Regions from separate parts of the Paenibacillus sp. J31R98 genome, predicted to be linked through region 2. Evidence: riboswitches for the same ligand, from Rfam matches in the RefSeq annotation. Region 2 holds a riboswitch; the other holds the start of a gene.
What was found. Region 2 has a riboswitch for ZMP and ZTP ahead of AC0YNX_RS08415 (GNAT family N-acetyltransferase). Riboswitches for the same ligand answer to the same signal wherever they lie in the genome.

Region 1 (5,202 bases), on a different contig from region 2:
GGCGTCATGTCGGTATCCATTGATAGGGCAAGGCAATTTGTATATGCAAACGGGCTGTTGTGGGAGCAAGCATTGTTCAGCTATTTATTTGACGGCGGCTCCGCCCAGCGATTGCACAGCTGTCTGTTGAACTATAAGAATGCGGACGGAGGCTGGGGGCACGGCCTTGAGCATGATATCAAATGCCCGGACTCGCATCCACTCGCGCTAGAGTTCCTGCTGAATATTAACCGAGATACCGGAGCACCTCTTACTCCGCTGCTTGAGGGTACAGCGGAATGGGTAGAGCGGAATCGCGAAGAGGACGGCTCCTTGCGCAATCCAGATTCGTTGATGAAGTACCCACTCGCGCCTTGGTGGAGCGGCGGCGGACAGACGAAGCCAGATTCCATAACAGGAAATTTGATACGGCTGGGGTTGTGTACGCCTGATCTGCAAGCGTCGACTGCTAAGTGGGCGCAAGAGAATTTGAGTCTTGAGGAAATCGAAGCGAACGAGTGGCTGTTCATGGCTTATCATGCTTTCGATTATTACGTGAACACGCCAGCAGCACCAGAGTTTGCGGCGCACAGGGAAGCAGCGATTGCGAACATTATCGCCTGCGCCTCGAAGGCGGAGCCGAAGCAGTACTTCTCGTATTTCTCCTTCGCCGCTACACCTGACTCGCCGGTTGGGCAAGCGACGCCGCCAGAGCTTCTAAGCAAGTTCTTCGATCACCTCGCATCCTCGCAGCGCGAGGATGGAGGCTGGGATGATGAGCATGGATTAAAGCATTGGCAAGCCTATACGACTATTGTCGTGCTGAATGTGCTGCGTAATTACGGTAGGCTGTAGCTTGAAATAAGATTCTAAGAGAGCCGGACATTAGATTCTGTCGCGAACGACAGCTAATGTCCGGCTTTTTAATTGCTCGATCTCGGCGATTAGCGTGTTTGCAGTTATTTCGAGTTCATCGCGGAGCGGGGCATCCTTGAGTGCAGCCAAGTTGATCTGCACCGTGAGCAGCGCCGACTGAGCCGCTGCTTCAAGCAAGATCGCGCCAATGCCGAGATCCGAGATGACATGCGGATTCGTGCAGGCGGCAATGCTCTCGGTCGCTTGCAGGGCAGAGCGGCAGACGCGCATCAAGCGGAGCGGCACCTCGATGGCGTTGATCGTCGCGTCATGAAGCACCGACTTGCGGTGGAGCTTCTCTTCCTCGGTGGCTCGCGGCAGCTTGAGCGCCTCCATGTAGTGATCGAAGGCGCGGATATCTGCCGTAAGCAGCGCTTCGCAGTCGACAGACAGCCGCGTCAGCTGATCGAGCGCCGGCGCGATGAGGTGCTGCGCCTCGGCGAATTTGTCGCCCTGCGTCAGATGGCCTGCCATCGCTGACATGGCTGCGCCGAGCGCGGCGGCAACCGCCGCTGCACTTCCGCCGCCAGGCGTTGGATCGGCGCTTGCCGCTCTCTCCAGAAAGCGGCGCAAAGAATCGTCCCAGGATACCGAAGTCATCGGGTTACTCTCCTTTCGCGTTCAACTGCTGAAGCTGAATCGCATCAATCAGATTGCGGAAGAGCACGGCGGTCGTGAGCGTGCCGACGCCGCCTGGAACCGGCGATACAGCCGCAGCCGCTTCGCTCACATCTGCAGCTGCATCGCCAATGATGGAGCCATCAGCCGTTTCATTGATTCCGGCATCAATGACGACGAGATTCGGATTCGGCTGCACCATCTCGCGAGTGAGGATGCCCGGCTTGCCGGCGGCGACAATGGCAATATCCGCGTGCCGCAGATGCGCAGCGATATCCGGCGTGCGCGAATGGCAGACGGTGACCGTCGCCTGCTCGCGCTGCAGCAGGTGAAAGAGCGGCAGTCCGACCGTCTGCCCTCTGCCGATCAAGGTGACGTTGCGGCCCTCAAGCGGATAGCCGTAGTGCCGCAGCAGTTCGATGCAGGCTTGAGGCGTTGCCGGGTAGAGGCCCGCTTCGCCCGTTAGCGTCGCCAGCTTATTGGCAGGCGTGACGCCGTCGATATCTTTGAGCGGCGAAATATGGGCTGTGATGTCCGTCGCTGACAGATGCTTCGGCAGAGGAAGCTCCAGCATAATGCCGTGAATATGCTCGTCCGTGTTCAGCGAGAGGATCAATTTAGTCAGCTGCGTCGCCGTAATGTCAGCCGGGAGGCTGTGCAGATCGAAGGCGATGCTGAGCTTCTCAGCCATGCGCTGCTTGGACTTGGCGTAATAAGCCGATGCCGGGTCGCCTTCAATGAGCAGTGTTGCCAAACGCGGTTGAACTCCATCCCTCTGATGTGCGGAGATGCGCTCCCGGATGCCGGCGTAGATGAGGTCCGCCGCTTCTTTTGCCTTCAACAGTCGTGCCATTGTCATGTGAATCAGTCCCCTTATCCATGGAATAAAAAAAGTATTCGCGCTAGGATGCCCATGTCTTGGAAGACAAAGGCGCCGCTTGACGCAAATACTTTACCCAGGCGAACGGTAGATGTGCCGAATGTATGCTTCCCCGTGGTTCATTCCACGTTTTCTCGCCAGTCGCATACCGCATGATTTTGAAGCTAGTGTACCACAGAATCTATCCGCCACCAAGCCCGTAAGAGACAATTTCCCGGTGGCCATCCTCGTTAGACGTGACCTCGAAGTAGAGCTTGTTTCCGTCCTGCTCCTTGAACGTGATGCCGTCATAGAAAGGGGCTAGCTGCTTCGGATCGAGCCTCAGCAATTGATAGAGCGCAGATGTCTTGCCGGATTGGAGATCGGCGATGTACAGCAGCCCTTCGTTCGATCGGAAAAGCAGGAAGTCGCTATGTACCGCCTCTATATCGAATATCGCGTCCAGCCCTGAAAGCTTAGGGAGTGAGTAGGTTTGGACAATTTGAGCGTCGCTATTCACGAGCTGTACCGTGCGGCCATCCGTCATAACTGCCTGTGCGCCTGCCGTTGCTATATTCTGAGGCGAGAACTGCCAATAGTGGGCGTGCATTTGATGAATGATTGCGCCATTCTTCACGAACAAGGTATATTCCTCGTCGTTAATTAACGGCTCCCCGTGCACATGGCTGATCGTAATCAGCTCGCTGTCTTTGCTGATCGAGATAACGCTCATCGTCGCCATCGGAATGTAGCCGAGGCTCAGCTTCGCGAGGCTCTTGCCGACTAGCTTCTGCGGTTGGCCTTGGCTTTTATAGTAGAGCGCGCCTGTCGTGCCATCGAGTCGATACTCTCCGCCTTTGCCAGACGCTGTTACATATTGAGCGCCGAAGATGGATGCAACGCGGTATTTGGCATCCCATACGATCGTTCCGCCGATTGCGGCGACTACGAAGCGGGCAGGGACATAGATCCGCTTGTTCAGGAGAATGGCTTTGCCGGCAAAAGTCATGCTGCTACCGTCCACCGTCCCTGACTGTTCACCCAGACGAAGGCTGCCCTTATGTGAGTCATATGCGGCATGGATCGTTTGGCTGGCGGTGTCATAGGAGAAAGAAGCGCCGGGAATACCGCCAAGCAGATTGAGCGGGAGCAACAGATTGCCGTCTTTAATAATCGCGGATGTATCGGGTGTAGTCAGCTGAGTGCTGTTGAAGTAGACGAAGATCGGCTTGCTGGCTTGCTGCTGGGCAGCGGCTGAGGCTCTATTCAGTGCGTTCGGCGGTGCGGCGGCAAAGGCGGTCAAGGTGGATGCAGCGATGATAGCTGCGGCGACTGTCCGTTTCGTTAGGATATTCAGCTTCATTGTTCAGGACATCTCCTAATCATTGGAATGAGTTCGTATGATCGGATAGACGCTCCTGGACGGGAAAAGGTTACACCGTGCTATATTCCATAAATTCCAACCGATTGCCCCAAGGGTCATTAAGGTAGAAACGATAAATGGACTCTGCACTGCGTGCGTCGTCGTTGATTACGGAGACACCAGCTGCAGCAATATGATTGCGGAGCGCATCGAGCCCGCGAACGAGAAAGGCGGAATGTGCCTTCAGCGCCGGAACAAAATCCTGCTGCACGCCAATATGCACCTGATGCGCGCCGCATTGAAACCATACGCCGCCGCGCTTCTGCAGCTCGGAAGGCTTGGGAAGCTCACTCCAGCCCAAGATACCAGCGTAAAAATCCCTTGCTGCTTCCTCGCATCCTGGCGGTGCAGCCAGCTGAATGTGGTCGATTCCATCGAAAGAGAATGCTTTTGCCGTGGTCATAGTAGAAGTGCCTCCTTAAGTCGGTTGTTTTATTGTGTGAAACTATGTTTCATAAATTAATAATATCATATATGCAAGCAACTGGTATGAAATTCCTCTGCGGATTATACTGTAGTAAGAATGATTCCGTAGGTTATATCAGCGTGTAATGAAGCATATCTCGTGGAGTTTCAGCTCATAAGGAGGGCTTGCAGGCGATGAACGAAGCTTTCTCGGCATCGGCGCGGACGACGTATTTGGAACGAATGGCATCAGAACTATTGGATGTGCTCATCATTGGCGGGGGCATTACAGGTGCGGGCATCGCATGGGACGCTTCGCGGCGGGGCTTGCGGTCAGGTCTCGTTGAAATGGGCGACTACGCGCAAGGTACGAGCAGTCGTTCGACGAAGCTTGTGCATGGCGGGCTGCGTTATCTAAAGCAGGGTGAAGTGAGGCTGGTCGCGGAAGTCGGCCGAGAGCGGGCGCTGCTTCATCGTCATGCGCCGCATGTTGTTATCCCAGCGCCAATGCTGATGCCGGTGTACAAGGGCGGCACCTTCGGCTATTTTGCATCCTCGATTGGTTTATATATCTATGATCGTCTGGCAAGAGTGAAGCGTGCGGAGCGACGGCGTATGTATCGGCGCGAGGAGACGGAGGCGCTGGAGCCGCTCTTGAAACGCGAAGGTCTTCGGGGAAGCGGTCACTATTATGAGTATCGGACAGATGATGCACGGCTGACGCTGGAAGTGATGAAGACGGCGCACCGCCATGGCGCTTCCATTGTGAACTACGCCAAGGCAGAGGAGATGCTTTATCGGGACGGTGTTATCTGCGGCGCTAGGGTGAAGGACGTTCGAAGCGGGAAGAGCTACGATATTTACGCGCGCAAAATCGTCAATGCAGCAGGGCCGTGGGTTGATCATGTCCGCAGTATGGATGGCAAGGTTGAAGGGAAGCGGCTCATGCTGACCAAGGGCGTCCATCTTGTAGTGGACTATGCCAAGCTGCCTGTGAAGCAGG
Region 2 (5,202 bases):
GGAGTAACCTGCTACTGCCAACGGTTCAAGATTCCAGGAGACCGGTGGAATGAAATAGAGGATGACGAGCGAGCTTTCATGCTTCGTAGTCAGACAGAGTGCGAGAATCCAGAATCTGATTCGACAAGCGGACTCGTCGCCTACGTTGGCAACGAGCCTGTAGGTTGGTGTGCGGTTGAGCCTCGTATGGCGTACTTGCTCAAAAGTCGGTATTACTGGCAAGATCGGAATGAGAATAAGGACGACGAAGGTGTGTGGGCCATCACTTGTTTCATTATTCGCAACGGCTATCGCCGGCGTGGGATTACCTATGAGCTCACACGAGCAGCTCTTGAATTCGCAAGAGTGCGAGGGGCGAGCGCAATCGAGGGATACCCCATGATCACGACTCCCGATAAGGTGATCACTTGGGGCGAGCTTCATGTCGGAAGCCGCAATGCCTTTGCTGCTGCGGGGTTCCGCGAAGTGACCCATCCGACCAAGCGCCGAGTCGTGATGCGGTATGATTTTTAGTAAATTGTTACCATTTAGGAGGAGCGGGTATTAGAATAAGTCGAACAATCGTTATTTTGCAGACCCTAATTATTGTCGCTTTGCTCGGTGTCATTTCAATCCTGATCGTAAAACCGGATATGAAGAGCGCATCTAACCATACCTCGTATATTATCAATTATGATAAAGCAGATCTGGATCGGCTCGAAGAAATGGTGAGTCGATTTCATGAAGGACGTGGTGACAACTTAATGATTATTATGCCGGGCATGGATAGCGGACCCGTCATTCATGATGTGATTTCGAATGGGAAAGAGATCACTTGGAACGTTGACCATTCTAGGGATGCTTATTTTCCAAAAGATAAGATGAAGATGCAATATGTGTGCAGATCCATTCAGCTTCATGAACGAGATCGAGATTTTACGGATGTGCAAATGTCGAAGTGTGAGGGTTACAATGAGAACGCACAGCTCATCGTTCTATCGTTCCCGCGAGAGAAATTGTAGTTTTTGAACTGTCTTCAGGCTGTCGAGAAAGCCTCGACAGTCTGAGAGTTCGAATTTTGCACTCTCAGAGTAGTAATCGGCGGATTTCTTTGCTGAGAGATCGAATTCCGCACTCTCAGCCTCGCTATGCTGCCAATATTGGCTAATGCGGTTTTCTACACTCTGAAGACACCAGCGCTAAAGCGCCGGTGTCTTCTTTATTTCCCGCTCATATAGATTGGCACTCCAGATGCTATGCTCATAACGCCCCTGAAAGCTAAAACCGGAATTGACGTAGTACGCATTCAGACTCGGGTTGTCGGCCATGCAGTCCAGTCGGATCCAACTTTTACCTTTGGCGCTAATGTAACTTTCCGCATACCGGATGAGCTCGCGGCCGATGCCTTCTCCCTTGCGTTTACGCGATACGCATAATCGATGGACATAGCCCGCATCCTCGTGGAATTTCTCACCCCATATTACTTCGTCAATCCAGTGCATGGAGAAGCATCCGACATGCTCGTTCCCCAGCTTGGCAACAAACACCTCCTGCTCCCGGACAAAAGCTTCGACCATCTCGAGAGTAAATTGTTCGGCTCTCCACTGCCATAATCCATGCGTCCGATGAATCCATTGCGAAGCTTCAACGAATAGGGAACGAATGCCGTCGACATCCTCTTCCGTTGCTCGGCGAATCGCGAGCATTTCCGATGGTTCACGCCGCCAATCATGCTCCAGCCTTGATGCGGTTTCGATCGCGCGCTCTTCTCCGTGAATCTTAGCGACAAGGTGCAGCGCAGCATCTATGCCCGCCGTAACACCTGCCGATGTAATGAGGCGACCATTGTCCACATATCGGACGTTCTCAACTATCGTTGTGCTTGCTGGTGCTGCCTCCATGAACAAATCCATCGCCCGCCTATTGGTAGTCGCGCGCAATCCTTCAAGAAGTCCAGCTTTGGCGAGCAATAGTGCCCCTGTACATACAGACAGGGTAAAGGAAGCTTGTTGCGAGGTTTCATAGATCCAGCCCGTCAACTTCTCATTATGCATCTCCTTCCGAGATCCCCAGCCTCCAGGGACAATCAGAATATCCGGAGCAGGGCAGTCCCATGAAGCGAAGTCAGGTTGGATCGTTAAGCCGCTGATCGTCCGAATAGGTGCTGTAGACTCGAGGGCGACCGTATAAACGCGGAAATCCTGCCCCCAATTGCTTGCTACTGCGAAAGTGTCGAATGGTCCTGTCACGTCGAGCGCATCCACTTGGTCATACACGATTACGGCTACATTTTTGCTCGTCAACATCCCGGCACTCTCCTTAGAAAATAGAAAAGCACTTGGTTAGAATCAACCAAATGCTTTGCCCAGGCGAACGGCTAGTTGGACAGATGCGCTCCCCCGTAGTGATCTACGTTCTCGCCAGTTACGCATCCCGTTATTTAATACTTATTATAAGACGGAGAAGTTGGTTTCCTCAATAGAATTTTCTAAAAATTCCATTTATTAAATAAGCGAAACTTGAGACTAGCAATCCGTCAGCAAAAAGGATAATAATGGATTATTACGACATTCAGTGTGGAGGGGTTACAGTGGGCTCAAGAATTATGCATGCGATTATAGCGGATCGGATTGCAGAGAGTCTCTCATTAGAAGATCGAGAGTTATTTCTACTTGGAAGCATCGCTCCTGATGCGGTTTCTACCAAGAATGAATCCCATTTCTTTCAAGGTGACGTCCATGATTATTCGCGGAGCGTCGATTATCAAGGGTTCTTATATAAATATCACGCACACGCCGCCAATGCTTATATTCTAGGCTACTTCACGCACCTTGTCGCCGATGACATCTGGTTGAAAGGCTTTAATTTATCTTGGCTGCGAAATCGTATGGAAGCGGATAAGGAGCTATATAACCAATATCACAATGATTTTCGCTTGCTAAACGGACAATTGTTGGCGTATTACGGTTTGAGAGAGCGTCTCAGAAGCTTGCTATTGAATCCTCGCGATGTCATTGATCTCGTAGAGGTGAAGTCCACGGATGTCGAAGCGTTAATTCCACATGTTCTAGAAGATATGAATTACTCTTCGGATTCTCTCACTGATAAGCTACGAGTGTTCACTTTCGACCAGATCATAGGCTACATCGAAACGTCGGTTGAGATTGCTATAATTAAATTAAAACAAGCAGCGATTCTGTACCGGTTGCCGGTATAACTGGGGGACTTCTATGAGCGTAATCACGCTATGCGGCTCGACTAAATTCAAGGAACAGTTCAATCAAGTGAACGCATTCCTGACCCTGCAAGGTCACATTGTCATTAGCCTTGCTTTCTTCGAGCAAAGTGAGGGTTGTGAGCTTACCGGACAGCAAGCAGAATTGCTAGGTGAGCTGCATTTTAGAAAGATTGATCTCTCCGATGAAATATACGTGATCGACGTTGGCGGCTATATTGGAACGAGCACGAGAAGAGAGATCGAGTATGCGACTGAGAAGGGGAAGGTCGTTCGATACTACTCGAGTGGCGAGATTCCATCGGAAGGCGCAATCATTAAATTCCGGCATATCGCGCGAGCGGTCATTGTACATAACAATCAAATCCTAATCGCTCGTTTAAAAGGAGCTCATTCCTTCCTCCCCGGCGGGAGCATCGAGCTAGGAGAAGGCGCTCAACACGCATTAGAGAGAGAGCTAGCCGAAGAGTTAGGCATTGACAGTACAATTGGACGGTTTCTAGGTGTAGTGGAGACGAAGAGGACGGATGAGCAAGGGATTGTACATCATGAAGTCAGTCATCTCTTCGAAGTGAGTTCGGAGCAATTGCAATCACATGAGTTACCTGCTTCCGAAGAAGGTCACTTGGAATTTTATTGGGTGGAGTTGTCCAATGAGAGTCTTCAGGAGCATCATGTATTGCCGCAAATTCTGCATGAGCATCTGGCGCGTTTGGTCGTAGAGAAGGAATGTGCTTGGTTGACTACATTTTAAATGCCCCTTTAGCATAGACATTCTCCGTTAAGTAACGTATGATATGTCACACAAAAAATATACGATAACGAACGAGTGTGATTGACGGAGAGGATTAAGCAATGCAAGAAAACACAAACATAAAAGGACAAAGAGCCGTAACTGCGGGGGAGTTTATCCAAGGTGTTAAGGATTGCATTCCTACCTTGCTGGGATACTTAAGCATTGGATTTGCTGCTGGGGTTGTTGAGAAAACGTCGGGACTTAGCATCATTGAGATTGTTCTGATGAGTGTCCTCATCTATGCGGGATCAGCTCAGTTCATTATAGCAGGGATGGTTGCAGCACAGGGCTCGGTAGCGGCAATCATCGTCACGATCTTCTTTGTGAATCTGCGCCATCTCTTGCTCAGCGCGGCGTTGTCGCCTTATTTTCGCCATCTTACCCCTCTCAAGAACATGCTGGTAGGTTCATTGCTTACCGACGAAACATTCGGCGTTGCCATCAATCAAACGGTGAATAAGCAGCGAATCAGTGAGAAATGGATGCATGGACTGAACATAACCGCATATCTAAATTGGATTGCAGCGAATATTGCTGGAGCCTTCTTCGGGCAATGGATCACGAATCCTGAGAAGTTTGGCTTAGACTTTGCATTGCCAGCTATGTTTATTGGACTTCTGGTTCTACTGATGGTGAGCAGGGCGAAGATTGCGAGAGATATTATTGTCGCTATTATCGCGGTAGTCGTTGTTGTAGGGGTTACGTTGGTATCCTCTGCAAGCATCGGCGTCATCGTGGCTACAGTTGTTGCCGCAACGGTCGGAATGGCGGTGGAAAAATGGAAATAAGATGGGATATTCTACTCATTATTATCGGTTCATCCATGGTCACCTTCATACCAAGAGTGCTGCCGCTCATCCTTCTTAGTCGTATTCAAATCCCGGATTGGGGTATGCGCTGGTTGAATTATGTACCCATTGCAGTCATGGCTGCTTTGGTAGGGCAGGAACTGTTCATTCAGAACGGGGAGCTATCTCCGCTTCGAGACAATGTGGAATTATTCGCCGCACTACCTACTTTTGTAACGGCAATCTTCACGCGCAGCTTACTAGGGACGGTCGTGATTGGTATTATTTCGATTATGGTACTGCGGTTTCTGATGTAGATATGCACGGGAAAGCGTTATTGCTAAGGAGTGAGCCGTATCAAAAAGTCGGTACGGTAACTTTTTCTAAACCAGCAATATGTCGAC

Region 1: another riboswitch for ZMP and ZTP. It lies ahead of AC0YNX_RS14845 (bifunctional 5,10-methylenetetrahydrofolate dehydrogenase/5,10-methenyltetrahydrofolate cyclohydrolase); the one in region 2 lies ahead of AC0YNX_RS08415 (GNAT family N-acetyltransferase).

The regions. Positions count from the first base shown of each region.
Region 1 covers NZ_JBWDNO010000003.1:258,698-263,899, reverse strand. Annotated here, with positions in the region: gene AC0YNX_RS14855 (hypothetical protein) at 7-834, shown strand; gene AC0YNX_RS14850 (cyclodeaminase/cyclohydrolase family protein) at 865-1,494, opposite strand; gene AC0YNX_RS14845 (bifunctional 5,10-methylenetetrahydrofolate dehydrogenase/5,10-methenyltetrahydrofolate cyclohydrolase) at 1,499-2,365, opposite strand; ZMP/ZTP riboswitch at 2,460-2,547, opposite strand; gene AC0YNX_RS14840 (copper amine oxidase N-terminal domain-containing protein) at 2,574-3,734, opposite strand; gene AC0YNX_RS14835 (VOC family protein) at 3,805-4,197, opposite strand; gene AC0YNX_RS14830 (glycerol-3-phosphate dehydrogenase/oxidase) at 4,395-5,202, shown strand, end outside.
Region 2 covers NZ_JBWDNO010000002.1:25,183-30,384, reverse strand. Annotated here, with positions in the region: gene AC0YNX_RS08425 (GNAT family N-acetyltransferase) at 1-513, shown strand, start outside; gene AC0YNX_RS08420 (DUF4362 domain-containing protein) at 570-1,001, shown strand; gene AC0YNX_RS08415 (GNAT family N-acetyltransferase) at 1,179-2,285, opposite strand; ZMP/ZTP riboswitch at 2,336-2,417, opposite strand; gene AC0YNX_RS08410 (zinc dependent phospholipase C family protein) at 2,570-3,196, shown strand; gene AC0YNX_RS08405 (NUDIX domain-containing protein) at 3,210-3,968, shown strand; gene AC0YNX_RS08400 (AzlC family ABC transporter permease) at 4,070-4,798, shown strand; gene AC0YNX_RS08395 (AzlD domain-containing protein) at 4,789-5,115, shown strand.